2 regions of the Streptomyces sp. NPDC040589 genome follow, and region 1 is predicted to be linked to the other one. Evidence: predicted binding sites of a transcription regulator. Region 1 holds the regulator's gene; the other holds the start of a gene.
What was found. Region 1 encodes HspR, which represses chaperone genes until heat shock. Its sites were predicted from a motif close to TTGAGNNNNNNNNNCTCAA; they were not measured.

Region 1 (9,667 bases):
GAACGGTGAAGTGCTCGTCGGAGAGGTGGCCAAGCGCCAGGCGGTCACGAACGTGGACCGGACCATCCGCTCCGTCAAGCGGCACATGGGCACGGACTGGAAGATCGAGCTCGACGGGAAGCCCTTCAACCCGCAGCAGATCAGCGCCTTCGTGCTCCAGAAGCTGAAGCGGGACGCCGAGTCCTACCTGGGCGAGAAGGTGACCGACGCGGTCATCACCGTCCCGGCGTACTTCAACGACTCCGAGCGTCAGGCCACGAAGGAGGCCGGCGAGATCGCGGGCCTCAACGTCCTGCGCATCGTCAACGAGCCCACCGCGGCCGCCCTGGCGTACGGCCTCGACAAGGACGACCAGACCATCCTGGTCTTCGACCTCGGTGGCGGTACGTTCGACGTCTCGCTGCTGGAGATCGGCGACGGCGTCGTCGAGGTGAAGGCCACCAACGGTGACAACCACCTCGGTGGTGACGACTGGGACCAGCGCATCGTCGACTACCTGGTCCAGCAGTTCCAGTCCGGCCACGGCGTGGACCTGGGCAAGGACAAGATGGCCCTGCAGCGTCTGCGCGAGGCCGCCGAGAAGGCGAAGATCGAGCTGTCCTCGTCCACCGAGACCTCGATCAACCTGCCCTACATCACCGCCTCCGCCGAGGGCCCCCTGCACCTCGACGAGAAGCTCACCCGCGCCCAGTTCCAGCAGCTGACCGCGGACCTGCTGGAGCGCTGCAAGACGCCGTTCCACAACGTCATCAAGGACGCCGGGATCAACCTCTCCGAGATCGACCACGTCGTTCTCGTCGGTGGCTCCACGCGTATGCCCGCCGTCGCCGAACTGGTCAAGGACCTGACCGGCGGCAAGGACGCCAACAAGGGCGTCAACCCGGACGAGGTCGTCGCCATCGGCGCCGCCCTGCAGGCCGGTGTCCTCAAGGGCGAGGTCAAGGACGTCCTGCTCCTCGACGTCACCCCGCTGTCCCTCGGTATCGAGACCAAGGGCGGCATCATGACCAAGCTCATCGAGCGGAACACGACGATCCCGACCAAGCGGTCCGAGATCTTCACCACCGCCGAGGACAACCAGCCCTCCGTGCAGATCCAGGTCTACCAGGGCGAGCGCGAGATCGCGGCGTACAACAAGAAGCTCGGGATGTTCGAGCTGACCGGTCTGCCCCCGGCGCCCCGCGGCGTCCCGCAGATCGAGGTGTCCTTCGACATCGACGCCAACGGCATCATGCACGTCACGGCGAAGGACCTCGGCACCGGCAAGGAGCAGAAGATGACCGTCACCGGCGGCTCCTCGCTGCCGAAGGACGAGGTCGACCGCATGCGCCAGGAGGCCGAGCAGTACGCGGAGGAGGACCACAAGCGCCGCGAGGCCGCCGAGTCCCGCAACCAGGGCGAGCAGCTCGTCTACCAGACCGAGAAGTTCCTCAAGGACAACGAGGACAAGGTCCCGGGCGAGATCAAGACCGAGGTCGAAGAGGCCGTCAATGAGCTGAAGGAAAAGCTCAAGGGCGAGGACTCGGCCGAGATCCGCACCGCCACGGAGAAGGTCGCGGCCGTCTCGCAGAAGCTCGGCCAGGCCATGTACGCCGACGCGAACGCCGCGCAGGCCGACGGCGCCTCCGCCGGAGCCGGCGCTGGTGCCGGTGCCGGTGACGCCAAGGCCGACGACGACGTCGTCGACGCCGAGATCGTCGACGAGGACCGGAAGGATGGTGCCGCGTGACGGAGGAGACCCCGGGCTTCGACGAGCAGCAGCCCGACGTCCCTTCCGGCGCCACCTCCGATGACGCCGAGCCGAAGGCCGCCTCCTCCTCCGAGGAGGGGGCGGCCCCGGCCGGGGACACGGGTCAGGACGTGGCCCTGGTGGCCCAGCTGGACCAGGCCCGCACGGCGCTCAACGAGCGCACGGGCGACCTCCAGCGCCTCCAGGCCGAGTTCCAGAACTACCGCCGCCGGGTCGAGCGCGACCGGATCGCGGTCAAGGAGATCGCCATCGCGAATCTCCTGACCGAGCTCCTGCCCGTGCTCGACGACATCGGCCGCGCGCGTGAACACGGCGAACTGGTCGGCGGCTTCAAGTCCGTCGCCGAGTCGCTGGAGAGCACCGCGGCGAAGATGGGCCTGCAGCAGTTCGGCAAGGAGGGCGAGCCCTTCGACCCGACGATCCACGAAGCCCTGATGCACAGCTACGCACCCGACGTCACCGAGACGACGTGCGTGGCGATTCTGCAGCCCGGGTACCGGATCGGCGAGCGCACCATCCGCCCCGCGCGGGTGGCTGTGGCCGAACCCCAGCCGGGGGCGCAGACGGTCAAGGCGGACGAGTCCGCCGACGCCGACGACAAGGAGAGCGGTGGCCCGGACGAGGGCTGACGTCATATCGGACGACAGGAAGGAGGGGCGTCGAGGATGAGCACCAAGGACTTCATCGAGAAGGACTACTACAAGGTCCTCGGCGTCCCCAAGGACGCCACCGAGGCCGAGATCAAGAAGGCGTACCGGAAGCTCGCCCGCGAGAACCACCCGGACGCCAACAAGGGAAACGTCAAGGCGGAGGAGCGCTTCAAGGAGATCTCCGAGGCCAACGACATTCTCGGCGACCCCAAGAAGCGCAAGGAGTACGACGAGGCACGCGCCCTCTTCGGCAACGGCGGCTTCCGGCCGGGGCCCGGCGGGAGCGGCGGCTCCTTCAACTTCGACCTGGGCGACCTCTTCGGAGGCGGCCCCCAGGGCCAAGGACAGGGAGCCGGCGGCTTCGGCGGCGGGATCGGTGACGTCTTCGGGGGCCTGTTCAACCGCGGCGGCGCGGGCGCGGGGACGCGCACGCACCCGCGGCGCGGCCAGGACATCGAGTCCGAGGTCACGCTCAGCTTCACCGAGGCGATCGAGGGCGCGACGGTCCCGCTGCGGATGTCCTCGCAGTCACCCTGCAAGGCCTGCTCGGGCACCGGCGACAAGAACGGCACACCGCGCGTGTGCCCGACCTGCGTCGGCACCGGGCAGGTCGCCCGGGGCAGCGGCGGGGGCTTCTCCCTCACCGACCCCTGCCCGGACTGCAAGGGCCGCGGCCTGATCGCGGAGCACGCCTGCGAGGTCTGCAAGGGCAGCGGCCGGGCCAAGTCCTCGCGGACCATGCAGGTGCGCATCCCCGCGGGCGTCAGCGACGGCCAGCGGATCCGGCTGCGCGGCAAGGGAGCACCCGGTGAGCGGGGCGGCCCGGCGGGTGACCTGTACGTGGTCGTGCACGTCGACTCCCACCCGGTGTTCGGCCGCAAGGACGACAACCTCACCGTCACCGTCCCGGTGACCTTCGCCGAGGCGGCCCTCGGCGGCGAGGTCCGGGTGCCGACGCTGGGCGGCCCGCCCGTCACGCTGAAGCTGCCGCCGGGCACGCCCAACGGCCGCACCATGCGCGCCCGGGGCAAGGGCGCGGTCCGCAAGGACGGCACCCGCGGGGACCTTCTGGTCACCGTCGAGGTGAGTGTTCCGACGGACCTGACGGGGAAGGCTCGTGACGCACTCGAGGCGTATCGCGAGGCGACTTCGGGTGAGGATCCGCGGGCGGATCTGTTCCAGGCCGCGAAGGGAGCATGAGGCAGATGGACGGTCGTCGGCGCAATCCGTATGAACTGACCGAGGAAACCCCGGTCTACGTCATCTCGGTGGCGGCCCAGCTGTCCGGCCTGCACCCTCAGACCCTGCGCCAGTACGACCGCCTCGGCCTGGTGTCCCCCGACCGCACCGCCGGCCGGGGCCGGCGCTACTCGGCCCGCGACATCCAACTGCTCCGTCAGGTGCAGCAGTTGTCGCAGGACGAGGGCATCAACCTCGCCGGCATCAAGCGCATCATCGAACTGGAGAACCAGGTCGCCGCGCTCCAGGCCCGTGCGGCCGAACTGGAGAACGCGCTCGACGGCGCGGCGGCGGCGATGCGCCAGCGCGAGGCGGCGGTGCACGCGTCGTACCGCCGCGACCTCGTGCCGTACCAGGAGGTACAGCAGAGCAGCGCGCTGGTGGTGTGGCGGCCGAAGCGGCAGCAGCAGTCGGACTGACTGCCTGTCCAGAGTCTGTGAAAGGGGCCGGGAGGCAACTCCCGGCCCCTTTCGCATGTCTTGGCCCGGTTTCGCCGGGTCTCCCGCCGATGGGTGGCCCGTGCAGGGAGCCTGGAGGTGATTCCGCAGAGTCTTCACAACGCTCGCGGAGCGTGGTGTTGTCATCTCGTTAAGTGCTTCCGCTTGACGCTGGGGGCCGCGTCCGCGTTGGCTTTTCAGTCACATGGGCCACAAAGCTGTGCCCACGTCCGAATCACACGTGAAGTGAGCTCCCGACATGCGTCGTCGTATCTCCATATCCGTGGCCGCGGCCGCGATGTCCGTCACGCTCGCCGGCTGCGGCGCGCTCAACGCGACGGGGAGCAGTGACGACGCGAGCCCGGCCAAGGGGAACGACATCACGGTGGGCCTGTTGCTACCGGAGAAGGCGAACACCCGGTACGAGAACTTCGACTACCCGATCATCAAGACGAAGGTCGAGTCCCTCACCAACAACAAGGGCCGCGTCGAGTACGCCAACGCCGAGGCGGACGCCGACACGCAGGCGGGCCAGATGCAGCAGATGATCGACGACCGGGTCGACGTGATCCTGCTGGACGCGGTCGACTCGCAGGCCATCGCGAGCGGCGTCAAGAAGGCCAAGGAGGCGGGCATCCCGGTCATCGCCTACGACCGGCTGGCCGAGGGACCGATCGAGGCCTACATCTCCTTCGACAACGAACTGGTCGGCGAGGTCCAGGGGCGCAGCCTGCTGGAGGCCATCGGCGAGGACGCGAGCCTCTCCGACAAGATCGTCATGATGAACGGCTCGTCGACCGACCCGAACGCCAAGCAGTTCAAGGCGGGTGCGATGTCCGCGCTGAACGGCAAGGTGACGATCGCGCAGTCCTTCGACACCAAGGACTGGAAGCCGGAGAACGCGCAGGCCAACATGGCCGACGCGATCCAGGCGATCGGCAAGGACGACATCGCCGCCGTCTACTCCGCCAACGACGGCATGGCCGGCGGCATCGTCAAGGCGCTGGAGGTCGCGGGCGTGACCGACCTGCCCCCGATCACCGGGCAGGACGCGGAGCTCCCGGCGGTGCAGCGGATCATCGCGGGCGAGCAGTACATGAGTGTGTACAAGTCGTACCCGCAGGAGGCCGAGAACGCCGCGGAGATGGCCGTGGCCAAGGTCCAGGGCCGGGACATCCAGTTCGCCGCCCTCACCCGCGACAAGGTCGACAGCCCCACCCACAAGGGCATACCGGCCCAGCTGGTGCCCGTGGTCGCGCTGACGAAGGGGAACATCAAGGACACGGTGGTCGCGGACGACATCTACAAGCTGTCGGACATCTGCACGGCCAAGTACCGGGCGGCGTGCGAGGCGATCGGCCTGAAGTGAGCCGGTGAGGAGTTGCTTCGCGCGTACGAGCGGCTTCGCGCGTACGGAGCCGCTCAGCCCCGGTGGGCCGCCTCGCGCTCCGGCGCTCCCGGTGTGCCGGCCCTGCCCGGCCGTCCGGCCAGGGTGATCACCCGGAGCAGCCACTCGGCGGGCCCGTGCCGGTGGCGCCGGGTCCACACCGTGCTGAGAGCGAGCTGCAGCGCGTAGACGGCACCCGCGAGCAGCAGCACGGCGGCCGGCCCCACCTGCCCGTAGAGGGACAGGCCGTACGCCGTGGCCACGAACATCATGATCAGGGACTGCCCGAGGTAGTTCGTGAGCGCCAGGCGCCCCGCCGGGACGAACAGCCGCCGCACCCGGTCTCCCCACGACGAGTGCAGCAGGAGCAGCAGGAGGCAGGCGTACGCGGCCGACAGGGCGGGTGCCGTCAGCATGCCGACGCCGATGCCCAGGAGTTGCCACCGGGCGTCCAGCGGACCGTCCGCGGCGGAGGCGAAGAAGAGGGCGCCAGGGACTCCGGCGGACAGGCCGACGGCCGTGATCCACAGCAGTCGAGGGCGGTCCGCTCCGCCGGATGCGAGCAGGCGCCGCTTCCCCGCGGCCAGACCGAGGAGAAACGCGCCGAGCACGCCCGGAGCCATGAGGAGGGAACCGAGGAGCGCCTCGGGCAGCCGGTCCAGGTTCTCCTGGACGACGGTGCCGGGACTGCCGCGGTAGGCGGCCACGGGCTGCGCGATCGGCTCGTGTGACGCGGGCTCCTCGTCGTCCACCCGCGTGGCCAGTGCCCCCAGTGCGGTGAGGACGACGACGTAGACCCCGTAGATCCAGGCGGCGGCCTTCACGGCGGTGGCCGGCTTGATCCGGCGAGCGCACAGCAGGATCAGGCCGAGGAGTCCGTAGGTCAGCAGGATGTCGCCGCTGTACAGCAGGATCGCGTGTGCCAGTCCGAGCAGCACCAGGCCGAGGGACCGGCGCAGAAAACGCGCGGTGGCGTTTCCTCCGTCCCGCTCGGCGGAGGCCTGTTGCAGGGTGAGGCTGTAGCCGAACAGGAACGAGAACAGCAGGTAGAACTTGAAGGTCGCCAGCGCCGTCACCAGCCAGACTGCGGCCTGGTCCCACGGGGGCGCGTCCGGCCGGCGGATCCCCTCCGTGACGTAAGGGTCCATCATCTGGGCGCTGTTGACCACCAGGATGCCCAGCAGGGCGAAACCCCGCAGCGCGTCGACAGCGGGCAGACGCCGGGGGTCCACCCCGGTGTTGACGGTCACGGGGCCTCCGAGGTGTCCGTGGACGGGCCTGGTCGGGGCCGTCCTCACAGAGGGTCACACGCCGGCTGCGCCCGCACCACCCCCTTCAGGGTTCAGCAGCCCGTGAGGGGGGTGTATTCGGCGGCAAAACGGCTGGAAAAGGGCCGTGGGTGCGGGGGAGCCGTGTTGCGGAGCAGGGCCGGTCCGCGCATAGTTGCGCTGCGGAAAGACGGCGACCGGGGGTGGGATGGGCGATGGCCGGGCACGGGGCGGAGGAGCATCCACACGGTGCTGACCGACTGTGCGAGGCCGGGGATCGCGTGTATTCCCGGGCCGTACGGCGGGGCCGCGTGCCGCGCGGGGATGCCGAACCGGTGCCCTGTCTGCTGGAACTCGCCCTGCTGCACCCGGACCCCGACGACATGGACTGGCTGGTGCCGACCTCCCCGCAGGAGGTCATGACCCGGCTGCTGCGCGGGATGTACGACGAGGTCAGCGCGAGTCAGCGGCGGGTGGGTTCGGCGGTGGAGGCCGTCGAGTGGTACGCCGGTCTCGGCCGCCGGGTGCGTCCGGCCTCGTCATGGGGGGAGGGGTCGGCGATCCGGGTGCTGGACGGACTCGCCCGGATCCAGACGGCGGTGGACGAGGCGACCCAGGCGTGCACGACCGAGGTGCTCACGGTCCAGCCCGGGGGCATCCGGCGCGAGGCGGAACTCTCCGAGGGCCTGCACCGGGCGCTGGCGCTGCGCGGCCGGGGCGTGCGGATGCGGGACCTGTACACCCATGTCGCCCGGCACGGGCAGGGGCTGCTGACGTATCTGGAGCTGATGGGTGACGCCGTGGAGGCGCGCACCCTGGACGAGGTGATCGACCGGCTGATCCTCTTCGACCGGACGGTGGCCTTCATCCCCGCCAACACCGACCGCACGATGGCCCTGGAGCTGCGGCATCCCGCGATCGTCGAGTACCTGGTGACCATGTTCGAGCGCCTGTGGCGCCTCGCCATCCCCCTGACCGCGCCGCTCCCCGAGACCGGCATCGAGGGCATCTCCCACCGGGAGCAGTCCATCGCGGCCCTGCTGGCGGAGGGCCACCAGGACGCGGTGATCGCGGAACGGCTGGGGATAAGCGTCCGGACCTGCCGGGCGCACATCGCCCGGCTCTCGGAGACGCTGGGGGCGGCGAGCCGTACGCAACTGGGCGTACGCATCGCCCAGGCAGGCCTGGACGGCCCACCGCGCTCCGCCGCGTCCCTCAGGGTTCCGGGTCAAGAATCCCCGACCGTCCGATGAGAAACCCGAGCTGTGCCCGGCTCTGACTGCCCAGCGTCGCCGCGAGCTTGGCGATGTGAACACGCGCGGTACGGATGTTCATGCCGAGCCGGTCGGCTATGACGGCGTCGGTGTGGCCTTCTACGAGGAGGGCGGCGATGGCGCGTTGGCGGGGGGTGATGCCGTTGCTGGAGGGCTGGGGGGCGGCGTCAGGGAACACCGGGGTGGCGAGGCGCCAGAGGCGGTCGAACGTGGTGGCCAGGTAGCCGACGATGGCCGGATGGCGGATCTCCAGCGCGAGGCCGCCGTCGCCGTCGGCGGGGACGAAGGCGACCGCCCGGTCGACGACGATGAGCCGGTCGGTGACCTCGTCCAGCGCACGCGCCTCGATGTCGCCCCGTAGCCGTTCGTGGTGGGCGACGGTGATGGGGGAGTGGCGGAGGGTGTGCTGGTAGAGGGTGCGGATGCGGCCGCCGCGGTCCAGCAGTGCCTGGTCGCGGCGGGTGGCGACGGCATAGGCCGCCTCGACCCGTTCCCTGGTGAACCGGGCGCGGGGCTGGACGGTGAGGAGTTCGCGGGACGCGTCCGCCATGGCCTCGGTGATGGCCTTGTTGATCCGCTCCTTTCCGCTGAGGAGCGTCAGCGTCGGGGTGCCGCCCGAGGCCGGGTCGTGCCCTTGGGCGGCAATGAGCGGCCCGAAGGTCTCGGCCAGCCGTTCCTCGCGTCGCCGTTCGCTCGCGATGCGTTCCCCGGAGAGCCGCAGCAGACGGTGGAGGGCGACGGCCGGCACCACGGGCTCAAGCTGGTGGAGGTCGTCGACGGCGGGGTGCAGCAGGCCGAAGTCCAGCAGGCAGGGCGCGGCGCGGGCGGTTTCCGCGGGGACGTGCCCCTCGCGCAGCGCCCGTTCGTACAACTCCCTTCCGGCGGGGCACAGTTCTGCCGCGTCGTGCGTGGGGTGCGGCGCCGCGGTCACTCGGGGCTTCCTCCTTCTCAGTGATCCTGCTGCAGGATCCCCGACTGCGCTATGAGATACCCGAGTTGGGCCCGGCTGCCGCTGCCCAGGGCCGAGGCCAGCTTGGCTATGTGAGCACGGCAGGTGCGTACGTTCATGCCCAGACGGCGTGCGATGGCCTCGTCGACATGGCCCTCGACCAGGAGCTTGGCTATGGAGTACTGGATGTCCGTGATGCCGCCGGTGGCCGCTTCGTAGGGAGTGCCGGTGCTCATCGGGACAGCTCGGTCCCACAGGTACTCGAAGACCTTGATCAGATAGCGGACCAGTCCGGGATGGCGCAACTCCAGGGCCACTTGCTGGTCGTCACGCGCGGGGATGAAGGCGACCGCCCCATCGCAGATGATCAAACGCTCGACCAGCTCGTCGATGGTGCGGTACTCCACCTTTCCCTCGGAGAGCTGGGCGACGTAGGACAGCTTCTCCGGGTTGTACCGGGCGGTGTGCTGGTAGAGGCTGCGGACCTTGACGCCGCGTTCGATCAACGGCCTGTCGCGCTCGAGGCTGCGCAGCAGGCTCCGTTCGGAGACCCGGTCACTGGGCTGCACCGTCAGAAGCTCCGTCTGGCACTGGGAGGTCGCCAGGTTGAGCGCTGCGTTGATGCGCTCACCGCCCTCCAATACCGTGATGGAGTCGCTGGTTGCCGTCGCCTGGGTGCCCAGCGCCATGAACGGCTCGAAGGTGTCCGCGAG
Region 2 (9,667 bases), on a different contig from region 1:
CAGCGGACCGGCTCGTAGGGGATGCGCAGCGCCTCGAAGATCTCGTCGTAGAAGTTGTTCTCGCCGAGCAGGAGGTTCGCGACGATCCGCAGGAACTCGCCGGAGGCGGCGCCCTGGATCACCCGGTGGTCGTAGGTCGACGTGAGCGTCATGACCTTGGAGATGCCGAGCTTGTTCAGGGTGTCCTGGGAGGTGCCCTGGAACTCAGCCGGGTAGTCCATGGAGCCGACGCCCATGATCACCGACTGGCCGGGCATCAGGCGCGGCACGGAGTGGACGGTGCCGAGACCGCCGGGGTTGGTCAGGGAGACCGTCACGCCGGTGAAGTCGTCCATGCCCAGCTTGCCGTCGCGCGCGCGGCGGACGATGTCCTCGTAGGCCTGCCAGAACTCGAAGAAGTTCAGCGTCTCGGCCTTCTTGATGCCCGCGACGACCAGCTGACGGTCGCCGTTGGGCTTGACCAGGTCGATGGCCAGGCCGAAGTTGACGTGGTCGGGCTTGACCAGGGTCGGCTTGCCGTCCTTCTCCGCGAAGGAGTAGTTCATCGACGGCATGGCCTTGATGGCCTGCACCATCGCGTAGCCGATCAGGTGCGTGAAGGAGATCTTCCCGCCCCGGGCGCGCTTCAGGTGGTTGTTGATGACGATGCGGTTGTCGAAGAGCAGCTTCACCGGGACCGCGCGCACGGACGTGGCCGTGGGCACCTCCAGCGAGGCGTTCATGTTCTTCGCGACCGCGGCGGCGGGGCCGCGCAGCACGACCTGCTCGGGACCCGACGGGGCCTCGGCGGCGGGCTCGGCCTTCGGCTTCGCGGCGGCCGGCTTGGCGGCGGCCGGAGCGGCCTTCGCCGGAGCGGCGGCCTGGGCCGGGGCCTGCGCGGCGGGCTTCGCCTGGGCGGGAGCCGGCGCGGCGGCGGGCTTCTCGGCCGCCGGGGCGGGGGCCGCGGCCGGGGCGGGGGCGGCCTGGGCCGCCGGCTGGGCGGTGGTGGTCCCCCCGGCCCCCGCGGCCGCGGTACCCGCCGGAGCCGGGGCGGCGGCCGCCCCTGGCTTGTAGTCGGCGAAGAAGTCCCACCAGGCTCGGTCTACCGAGTTCGGGTCCTGGAGGTACTGCTGATAGATCTCGTCGACGAGCCACTCGTTGGCACCGAACGACGCGGCAGGGTTCTTCCCCGCTTGGTCGGTGTCGGTCGAGATGCTCGAGTTACTGGGGGACTGTGGCGACACGGCGGCAACCGCCCTCTTCCGCTTCACAAGATGATGGACAGCGGGAATCAAGGCTACGCCTCCCCGACCGCGAAGGTCAGGCCGGGCCCGTTCAACGTCACGCAAGTCACACTTCAGAGAGTGTTTCGGGGCTTGAAATGGCGGGAAACAAGCGTGGTTCCGCTTAAGGAGGGAAGGGTGGAGCGGCACCCGGGGCGCCGACGGCGCGGGTCTGTGCCTGATCACACGTGTCCGTCAGCGCGGACGCCCGTGGATCTTGAGGCTCCGCTTCGAACTTTACGTCAACTTGGCAGAGATGTAAGTCCCGGAAGAGTGACAAGAATCCGGCAACCTCGCTCGGATTCGGCCACTCCGATCCGACCGCCGTGCAGATCCACCGCCCAGCGGGCGATCGCCAGGCCGAGCCCCGTGCCGCCGTCGCTGCCCGGGCCCTGCGGCCGCTTGGCGCTGCCGCGGTTGAACCGCTCGAAGACGCGGTGCCACTCGGACTTCGGAATGCCGGGGCCCTCGTCCAGGACCTCCAGCTCCAGCGACTCCGGCAGCGTGCCGCGCCGCGCCTTGACCGTCACCCGGCCGTGCGGCGGGCTGTGCTTGACCGCGTTGTCGATGAGATTGGCCACGACCTGGTGGATGCGCTCCGGGTCGGCGTGCGCGGTCAACTCCGGCGGGGACACATCGAGGTGCAGATGGACGTCCGTACGGGTGTGACTGCCCGAGCCGGTGGCGATGCCCGCGCGCACGGAGGCGACCATGTTGGCCTCCTTCAGCACGCCCGACAGATAGGGCCACACCTCGAAGCGCCGCTGTTTCAGCGGTACGACGCCGTTGTCCAGGCGGGACAGGTCCAGCAGCGTCTCCACCAGCCGGCCGAGGCGCTCGGTCTGCTTCAGGGCCGTGCGCATCGTCTCCGGGTCGGCCTGGGTGACGCCGTCGACGATGTTCTCCAGCACCGCGCGCAGACCCGCGATGGGCGTGCGCAGCTCGTGCGAGACGTTCGCCACCAGCTCCTTGCGCTGGCGGTCCTGGGCCTCCAGCTCGTCGGCCATGGCGTTGATCGTCACCGCCAGGTCGCCCAGCTCGTCACGGCGGTTGTCCCGCACCCGGCGGGTGTAGTCGCCCTGCGAGATGGAGCGGGCCACGGCGGTCATCTCGTCCAGCGGCGCGGTGAGCGAATGGGCCACGAACTGCGTGATGAGAAGTGTGGCGATCATCGAGAAGACCGTGATGAAGCGCAGCTCCGTCTTCGTGTGCACCGCGATCACCGACAGACCAGTGGTGATCAGCACCGAGATGACGACCAGCGCGCCCAGCTTGGTCTTGATCGAGAACGGGCTCACCCCGCCCCAGGGTTCCGGCTCCCCGGGGTTTCTCCGTGCGGCCGGTCCGCCGCTCATGGCGTCGGGGTCTCCAGGGCGTAGCCCACGCCGTGCACCGTACGGATCCGCTCGGCGCCGATCTTCCGGCGCAGCGCCTTGATGTGGCTGTCGACGGTCCGGGTGCCGGAGGCGTCCGCCCAGTCCCAGACCTCGGCGAGCAGCTGCTCGCGCGAGAGCACCGCGCGCGGGGTGTTCGCCAGGCAGACCAGGAGATCGAACTCGGTCGGCGTGAGGTGAACATCCTCACTCCGGACCCGCACGCGTCGCTGAGCGTGATCGATCTCCAGCTCGCCGAGGCGCAGGATGCCGCTGCGCGGCGTCGCGGCGGCCAGCGCGGCCCGCTCCACACGGCGCAGCAGCACGTGCACACGCGCAGCCAGCTCCCGCATCGAGAACGGCTTCGTCATGTAGTCGTCGGCGCCGACGCCCAGCCCGACCAGCATGTCGGTCTCGTCGTCGCGCGCCGTGAGCATCATCACCGGCACCGGCCGTGCGGCCTGCACGCGCCGGCAGACCTCCAGACCGTCGAAGCCGGGCAGCATGATGTCGAGGATCAGCAGGTCGGGCTGCCAGGCCTCGGCCGTGTCGACCGCCGCCGGACCGTCGCCCGCCGTTTGCACGAGGAATCCCTCGGCGCGCAGGCGGGTCGCGATGGCGTCCACGATCGTGGCGTCGTCCTCGACGACGAGAACCCGGCGCTGCGCGCCCGGGGTAGCCGTCGCCGAACCGTTGTGGGAGGTCTGTGTCTGCTCCATCGCCCGCCCCTGGGGTGTGCTTTCCGGAATCAGTGGGGTGATTCCTTCTGACTGGCTATGCCTGCGCATCGTTGCGATTGACGCTTGAATGATCGGCGTCAGGGGAGCAGCGTACGGGGAGTCAGCACACCTTTGCTATCCAGGGCGGATGCCGAGGTGTACGACGTCCGGAACGCCCCGGGCAACCGGGATCTCTTCGGTACGCACCCGCTGGAACCCGGCATTCCGCAAGGTTCCTTCGAATTCCGGCGAGGGCTGGGCGGACCAGACGGCGAGTACGCCACCGGGTCTCAACACCCGTGCGCAGCTTGCCAGTCCGGCGTCCGAGTAGAGATTTCCGTTGCCCTCCGTGACGGTCCAGCCGGGGCCGTTGTCGATGTCGAGGCACAGGGCGTCGAACGTGTTGGATGTCTCATTGACGTACGTCACGAGATCGGATTCGACGATTTTCGCGCGGGGGTCGGCCAAGGCCTCGGCGGAGAACGCGGAGAGCGGGCCGTCGAGGTGCCATTCGACAATCGCGTGCTCGCGTTCCACGACGGAGATCTCTCCCCAGCGGGGGTCCGCCGCCGCGTGGGCGAGGGAGAAGCCGACGCCGAGTCCGCCGATCAGCACGTCCGGGCGGGGCCGGCCGGCCAGGGCGTCCAGGGCCGCGTCGACCAGCCGCCGCTCCGAGCGGCCGTCGGAGGTGTCCATCAGGAAGCAGCCGTTCGCGATGATCTCCAGGCGGTCTCCGTGCCGCCGCAGCACGACCTCGCCGTGCGGGCCCTCGCGACGGTCCAGTACATCGGGCAGGTCGTTCGAGGTGGACATCCGGGCATCCTGGCAGGTGCGGGGTGTCCGGCGCCAAGCATTACGGAGCGGCCGGCGGGGGACGCGGGGCGCGCCTTCCGGGTTGCTGTGAATCGGCTCTCGCGTGGTGCCGGTCACAGACAGGGGGGTAGGAACACGCGAAGGCTGGGACATGACGGAAGGAGCGCCCGTTTTGGAACGCACCGCGCCGCCCGACGAGACGGCCGCGACGGCGTCGGCGGGCGCGCCCGTTTCCGACGGGCCGGGGCTGCTGGACGGGGTCCCGAGGCAGCGGGGCCCGCGAGAGAGCGGGGGTGCGGGCGTACGGGAGTCCGTCGCGGTGGAGGAGCCCCGCCTCCGGACTCCGCGACCCTGGCGGCTGCTGCCCACGCCGACGGGTACGCCGTTCACGTTCGGGTACGCGGTCGTGCTCTGTGTCACCTCGCTGATCTCCGCGTACGCGGACCCCGCACTGGTCCACGCCCTGCTCCAGGCCTCCAGTACCGATGTGGCGCACCTGGTGCGGACGCCGGGGCTGGTGCTGGTCGGCAGCGCGCTGTGGGTCGCGGGCGGGGTGGCCTCGCCGTTCACGATCGGGTTCGTGCTGGTGCTGACCGCGCTGGAACGGCGGATCGGGGGCCTGCGCACGGCCGGTGTCTTCCTGCTCGGACACGTCCTGGCCACGCTGGCGACCGAGGTCCCGGTGGGGCTCGCGGTGCTGGCCGGGCACCTCCCCGACAGTTCGCTGCACCGCCTCGACTACGGCGTCAGCTTCGGCGTCGCGGCCGGCACCGGCGCCCTGGCCGGCCTGCTGCCGCTCTGGCCGCGCGTGCCGCTGCTGGCCGTCTTCGGCGGGATGCTCCTCCAGGACCTCCTCGCCTTCACCGACCCGATGACGAACTGGGGTCACCTGATCGCCCTGGCCATCGGCATCGCGACCTGGCCGGTACTCCGGCGGTGGCGCGCGAAGCGCGCGGCGACCTCCCGGCCCGGCGCCTCGTAGAACCCTCGCCCCGCGGGTGTCGGCGACGGCGGTCGCGCCCGTCCGGCGCGGCGGCCACACCCGTGTCACCCCGTCGCGCGACCAGCCGCGCATCCGGTAGCCGGTAGCCGCCGGGAGCGTCCCCGGCCGCGCCCCGCGACACGACCATTCGTCCCCCCTCCTCCCCCTCCCCGCAGGTGATCGCTCACAGCGAACGGCCATCGGGGAACATCCGGCAGCTCCCGTGCATTGAGTCGGCATAGCTCAACTTGACTGCCAAAGGGGAGATCATGGCTGCTGAGTCCAAGGCGTTCACACCGCTCACCCTGCCCGTGCTGCCGCTCGACGGCGAGGTCGTGCTGCCCGGGATGGTGGTCCCGCTGGATCTGAGTGACTCCGAGGTCCGTGCCGCGGTGGAGGCCGCTCAGGCCGCTGCCAGGTCAACGCCCGGAAAGCCCCAGGTACTCCTGGTGCCGCGGATCGACGGGACCTACGCGAACACCGGTGTCCTGGGCACCGTCGAGCAGGTCGGCCGGCTCGCCGACGGCGACCCGGGCGCGCTGATCCGCGGCCGGGGCCGGGTGCGCATCGGGGCGGGGACCACGGGTCCCGGCGCCGCCCTCTGGGTCGAGGGCACCCGCCTCGACGAGACCGTGCCGGAGCCCCTGCCCGGCCAGGTCACCGAACTGGTCAAGGAATACAAGGCCCTCGCCACCGCATGGCTGCGCAATCGCGGCGCGTGGCAGGTCGTCGACCGGGTCCAGGCCATCGACGACATCTCGGCGCTCGCCGACAACTCCGGCTACTCGCCTTTCCTGACCACCGACCAGAAGATCGAGCTGCTGGAGACCACCGACCCGGTGGCCCGGCTGAAGCTCGCCGCCCAGCAGCTGCGCGACCACCTCGCCGAGCAGGACGTGGCCGAGTCCATCGCCAAGGACGTCCAGGAAGGCGTCGACAAGCAGCAGCGCGAGTTCCTGCTGCGGCGTCAGCTGGAAGCCGTCCGCAAGGAGCTGCGCGAGCTGAACGGCGAGCAGGACGGCGAGGAGTCCGACGACTACCGCGCCCGTGTGGAGGCCGCCGACCTGCCGGAGAACGTCCGCGAGGCCGCGCTCAAGGAGGTCGACAAGCTGGAGCGGTCCTCCGACCAGTCGCCCGAGGGCTCGTGGATCCGCACCTGGCTCGACACGGTCCTGGAGATGCCGTGGAACGAGCGCACCGAGGACGCGTACGACATCCAGGGCGCCCAGGCCGTCCTCGACGCCGAGCACGCGGGTCTTCAGGACGTGAAGGAGCGGATCACCGAGTACCTCGCGGTGCGCAAGCGGCGTACCGACCGGGGTCTCGGCGTGGTCGGCGGGCGGCGCGGCGGTGCCGTGCTCGCGCTCGTGGGACCGCCCGGCGTCGGCAAGACCAGCCTCGGCGAGTCCGTCGCCCACGCGATGGGCCGGAAGTTCGTGCGCGTGGCCCTCGGCGGTGTGCGCGACGAGGCCGAGATCCGCGGTCACCGGCGTACGTACGTCGGCGCGCTGCCCGGCCGTGTCGTCCGTGCCATCAAGGAGGCCGGGTCGATGAACCCGGTCGTGCTGCTCGACGAGATCGACAAGGTGGGCTCGGACTTCCGGGGCGACCCGGCCGCCGCCCTCCTCGAAGTCCTCGACCCGGCGCAGAACCACACCTTCCGGGACCACTACCTGGAGGTCGAGCTGGACCTTTCGGACGTGGTCTTCCTGGCCACCGCCAACGTCCTGGAGGCCATCCCGGAGGCGCTGGCCGACCGGATGGAGATCGTCCGCCTGGACGGCTACACCGAGGACGAGAAGGTCGTCATCGCCCGCGACCATCTGCTGCCGCGCCAGCTGGAGCGGGCCGGGCTCGCCGAGGGCGAGGTGACCGTCGACGAGGGCGCGCTGCGCAAGCTCGCCGGTGAGTACACGCGCGAGGCGGGCGTCCGCAATCTGGAGCGGTCCGTCGCACGGCTGCTGCGCAAGGTCGCCGCCCAGCACGAACTGGGCGAGCGGAAGCTGCCGTACACCGTCACGGACGAGGATCTGCGCGGGCTGATCGGCCGGCCGCACCACGTGCCCGAGTCCGCGCAGGACCCGGCCGAGCGGCGGACCGCGGTCCCGGGCGTGGCGACCGGGCTCGCGGTGACGGGAGCGGGCGGTGACGTGCTGTTCGTGGAGGCGTCGCTCGCCGACCCGGAGACGGGCGCGGCCGGGCTGACCCTGACCGGCCAGCTGGGCGACGTGATGAAGGAGTCCGCGCAGATCGCGCTGAGCTTCCTGCGCTCCCGCGGTGCCGAGCTCGAACTGCCGGTGGGTGATCTGAAGGACCGGGGCGTGCACATCCACTTCCCGGCGGGCGCGGTCCCCAAGGACGGCCCCAGCGCCGGCATCACGATGACCACGGCCCTCGCGTCCCTGTTGTCCGGCCGGCTGGTCCGCACGGACGTGGCGATGACCGGCGAGGTCTCGCTGACCGGGCGGGTCCTGCCGATCGGCGGCGTGAAGCAGAAGCTGCTGGCCGCGCACCGCGCCGGGGTCACCACCGTGATCATCCCCAAGCGCAACGAACCCGACCTGGACGATGTCCCGGCCGAGGTGCTGGACGGGCTCGACGTCCACGCCGTGACCGACGTCCGCCAGGTCCTGGAGCTGGCGCTCGCGCCCGCGACCGCGGGTGCGGCGCCGGAGGTTCCGGTCGCGGCGTGACGGACGTGACCGGATAGGGGAAGGCCCGGGTTCTCGTGAGGGAGGCCCGGGCCTTCACCGTGTGGTGGCCCTGTGTACGAGCGCGCCGTGACCTGCGGAATACTTGCCGAACTGCGGTGATGACGGCAGGTGACGGAGAATCTCAGTACGGGGCGAGATCGAGGCAGGGGCTGACGTGCAGGACAACGGGAACGGCGACGGGCCGGGAGGCGAATCCGCCCTGGCCGCGAGCGGTGTGGATCAGCCCGCCTTCCTCGCGCTGGAGCGCGAGCTGACCGTGCTGCTGCGGCGTGCTCGGGCCAACCAGGGCGAGATGGCCCGCGAGGTCCACCCCGACCTGGAGTCGTCCGCGTACGGGCTCCTCGTCCGGCTCGACGAGTGCGGCAAACAGCGGGCCACCGAGCTCGCCGCCTACATCGGCGTCGGCAAGGCCACCATGTCCCGCCAGCTGCGCGCCCTGGAGGAACTCGGGCTGGTGGCGCGCGAGCCCGACCCCGCCGACGGCCGCGCCTGGCTCGTCGCCCTCACCCAGGAGGGCCAGGACCGCGTCCGCCGGGTGCGGGAGGCCCGCCGCGCCCGTTACGCCGGCCGCCTTGCCGACTGGGACACCCACGAGGTCACGGAACTGGCCCGGCTGCTGCACCAGCTCAACCGGGGCATGGAGAAGTAGCTCCCGGCGCCCAGGCCGGACACGGCCTAAAACTCGACGAACACCACCGTCGCGTCGTCGTGCGTCTTGCTCCGGCCCAGGAACGTCCTGGTGGTGTCCCCCCGTTCCAGCGCCCGTACGCGGTCCACCAGTGCCTGGGGTCCCTCCTTGCGTACGAGCTGGAAGCAGTCCGTCCAGTCGCCCTCCTCGAACCTCTCCACCCAGCGGGTGGCGCCGTCCGTCAGGGCGGTCAGGGCGCGTACCTCGTGGCGCGGCACCGTTCCGGTCACCGCCCGCCGGGCCACCGAGGGGTCGGCGGCCGCGGTGAAGAAGCCGCCCTCCTTGTTGCGGACCGTGGAGTCCACCAGTGCGTCCGTGGCCAGGGCCGAGCGGGGGAGCAGGGAGAGGCGGTCGTCGAGGACGGGCGTCACCGCGCCGTCGGGGGACTCCAGGAGGAGGGCGGAGTCCGAGAGCACCAGGTACTCCACCGTGTCCGGGGTCCAGCGGGCCACGACCACCGTGGCCTGCGGTGTCCGGGGGTGAGAAAGGTCACAGGTTGCGGCGTGCGCCTCGGAGGTACGCGCGATGGCGCGGGACAAGGCGTCGACCAGGGGAGCATCCGGGAGTGAAACGGTCAGTTCGGTCAGAGCTCCGCCGAGGCGTGCGGTGAACCAGGGGACGGAATGCAGGCACCCCGTCCCGCCCTTCGGTGGCGTGACACCGTCCAGGACGACGACCGAACCGCCCTGTCCGGAGGCCGGTAGTCCGACACTGGTGAAGTCCTCGTTGGGGCGGTCGGCGTCTCCCGGCTCCGAGGCGAGTTCAGTGCGCATCCAGCCAGTCTGCACGAGCCCTTCACAAGGGTTGCAAAAGGCTGGCAATAGTTGCGGGGTCGGTGCGGCAGCGCAGGTCAGACGCCTGTTTTGGGAGGGAATGCTTTGTTCCGGGAAGGCGTGGTGGCGAATATTGCCACCGCCCGCCGCCGGCGTCCAACCGGCGTGCCGCGCAAGGCCGCTGCAAGGGCCAGCGGAACTTGCCCCTCAACTCTCGTCCGGGGTTCACTCCTTCGGGTGGCGGGTCAGGTGATGCGCGTGCGCTGCCCACCGGCGCTGGGAGGGTCGGGAAGTGTACCGGGAGTACGCGCCAGTTGACGGAGCGTCACCCGGGCCCATGGGT

Region 2: a site for HspR is predicted at 5,378-5,396, ahead of lon (endopeptidase La). Genes of this name have one in related genera too.

What each region holds. Positions count from the first base shown of each region.
Region 1 is NZ_JBVIWP010000005.1:582,286-591,952, forward strand. It holds gene dnaK (molecular chaperone DnaK) at 1-1,729, shown strand, start outside; gene grpE (nucleotide exchange factor GrpE) at 1,726-2,379, shown strand; gene dnaJ (molecular chaperone DnaJ) at 2,416-3,600, shown strand; gene ACZ58V_RS25475 (heat shock protein transcriptional repressor HspR) at 3,606-4,058, shown strand; gene ACZ58V_RS25480 (sugar ABC transporter substrate-binding protein) at 4,336-5,445, shown strand; gene ACZ58V_RS25485 (DUF418 domain-containing protein) at 5,499-6,713, opposite strand; gene ACZ58V_RS25490 (helix-turn-helix transcriptional regulator) at 6,947-7,984, shown strand; gene ACZ58V_RS25495 (LuxR C-terminal-related transcriptional regulator) at 7,947-8,936, opposite strand; gene ACZ58V_RS25500 (helix-turn-helix transcriptional regulator) at 8,954-9,667, opposite strand, start outside.
Region 2 is NZ_JBVIWP010000001.1:514,489-524,155, reverse strand. It holds gene ACZ58V_RS02295 (multifunctional oxoglutarate decarboxylase/oxoglutarate dehydrogenase thiamine pyrophosphate-binding subunit/dihydrolipoyllysine-residue succinyltransferase subunit) at 1-1,223, opposite strand, end outside; gene ACZ58V_RS02290 (HAMP domain-containing sensor histidine kinase) at 1,505-2,617, opposite strand; gene ACZ58V_RS02285 (response regulator transcription factor) at 2,614-3,354, opposite strand; gene ACZ58V_RS02280 (spermidine synthase family protein) at 3,490-4,167, opposite strand; gene ACZ58V_RS02275 (rhomboid-like protein) at 4,340-5,149, shown strand; gene lon (endopeptidase La) at 5,419-7,842, shown strand; gene ACZ58V_RS02265 (MarR family winged helix-turn-helix transcriptional regulator) at 8,018-8,512, shown strand; gene ACZ58V_RS02260 (protein phosphatase 2C domain-containing protein) at 8,539-9,324, opposite strand.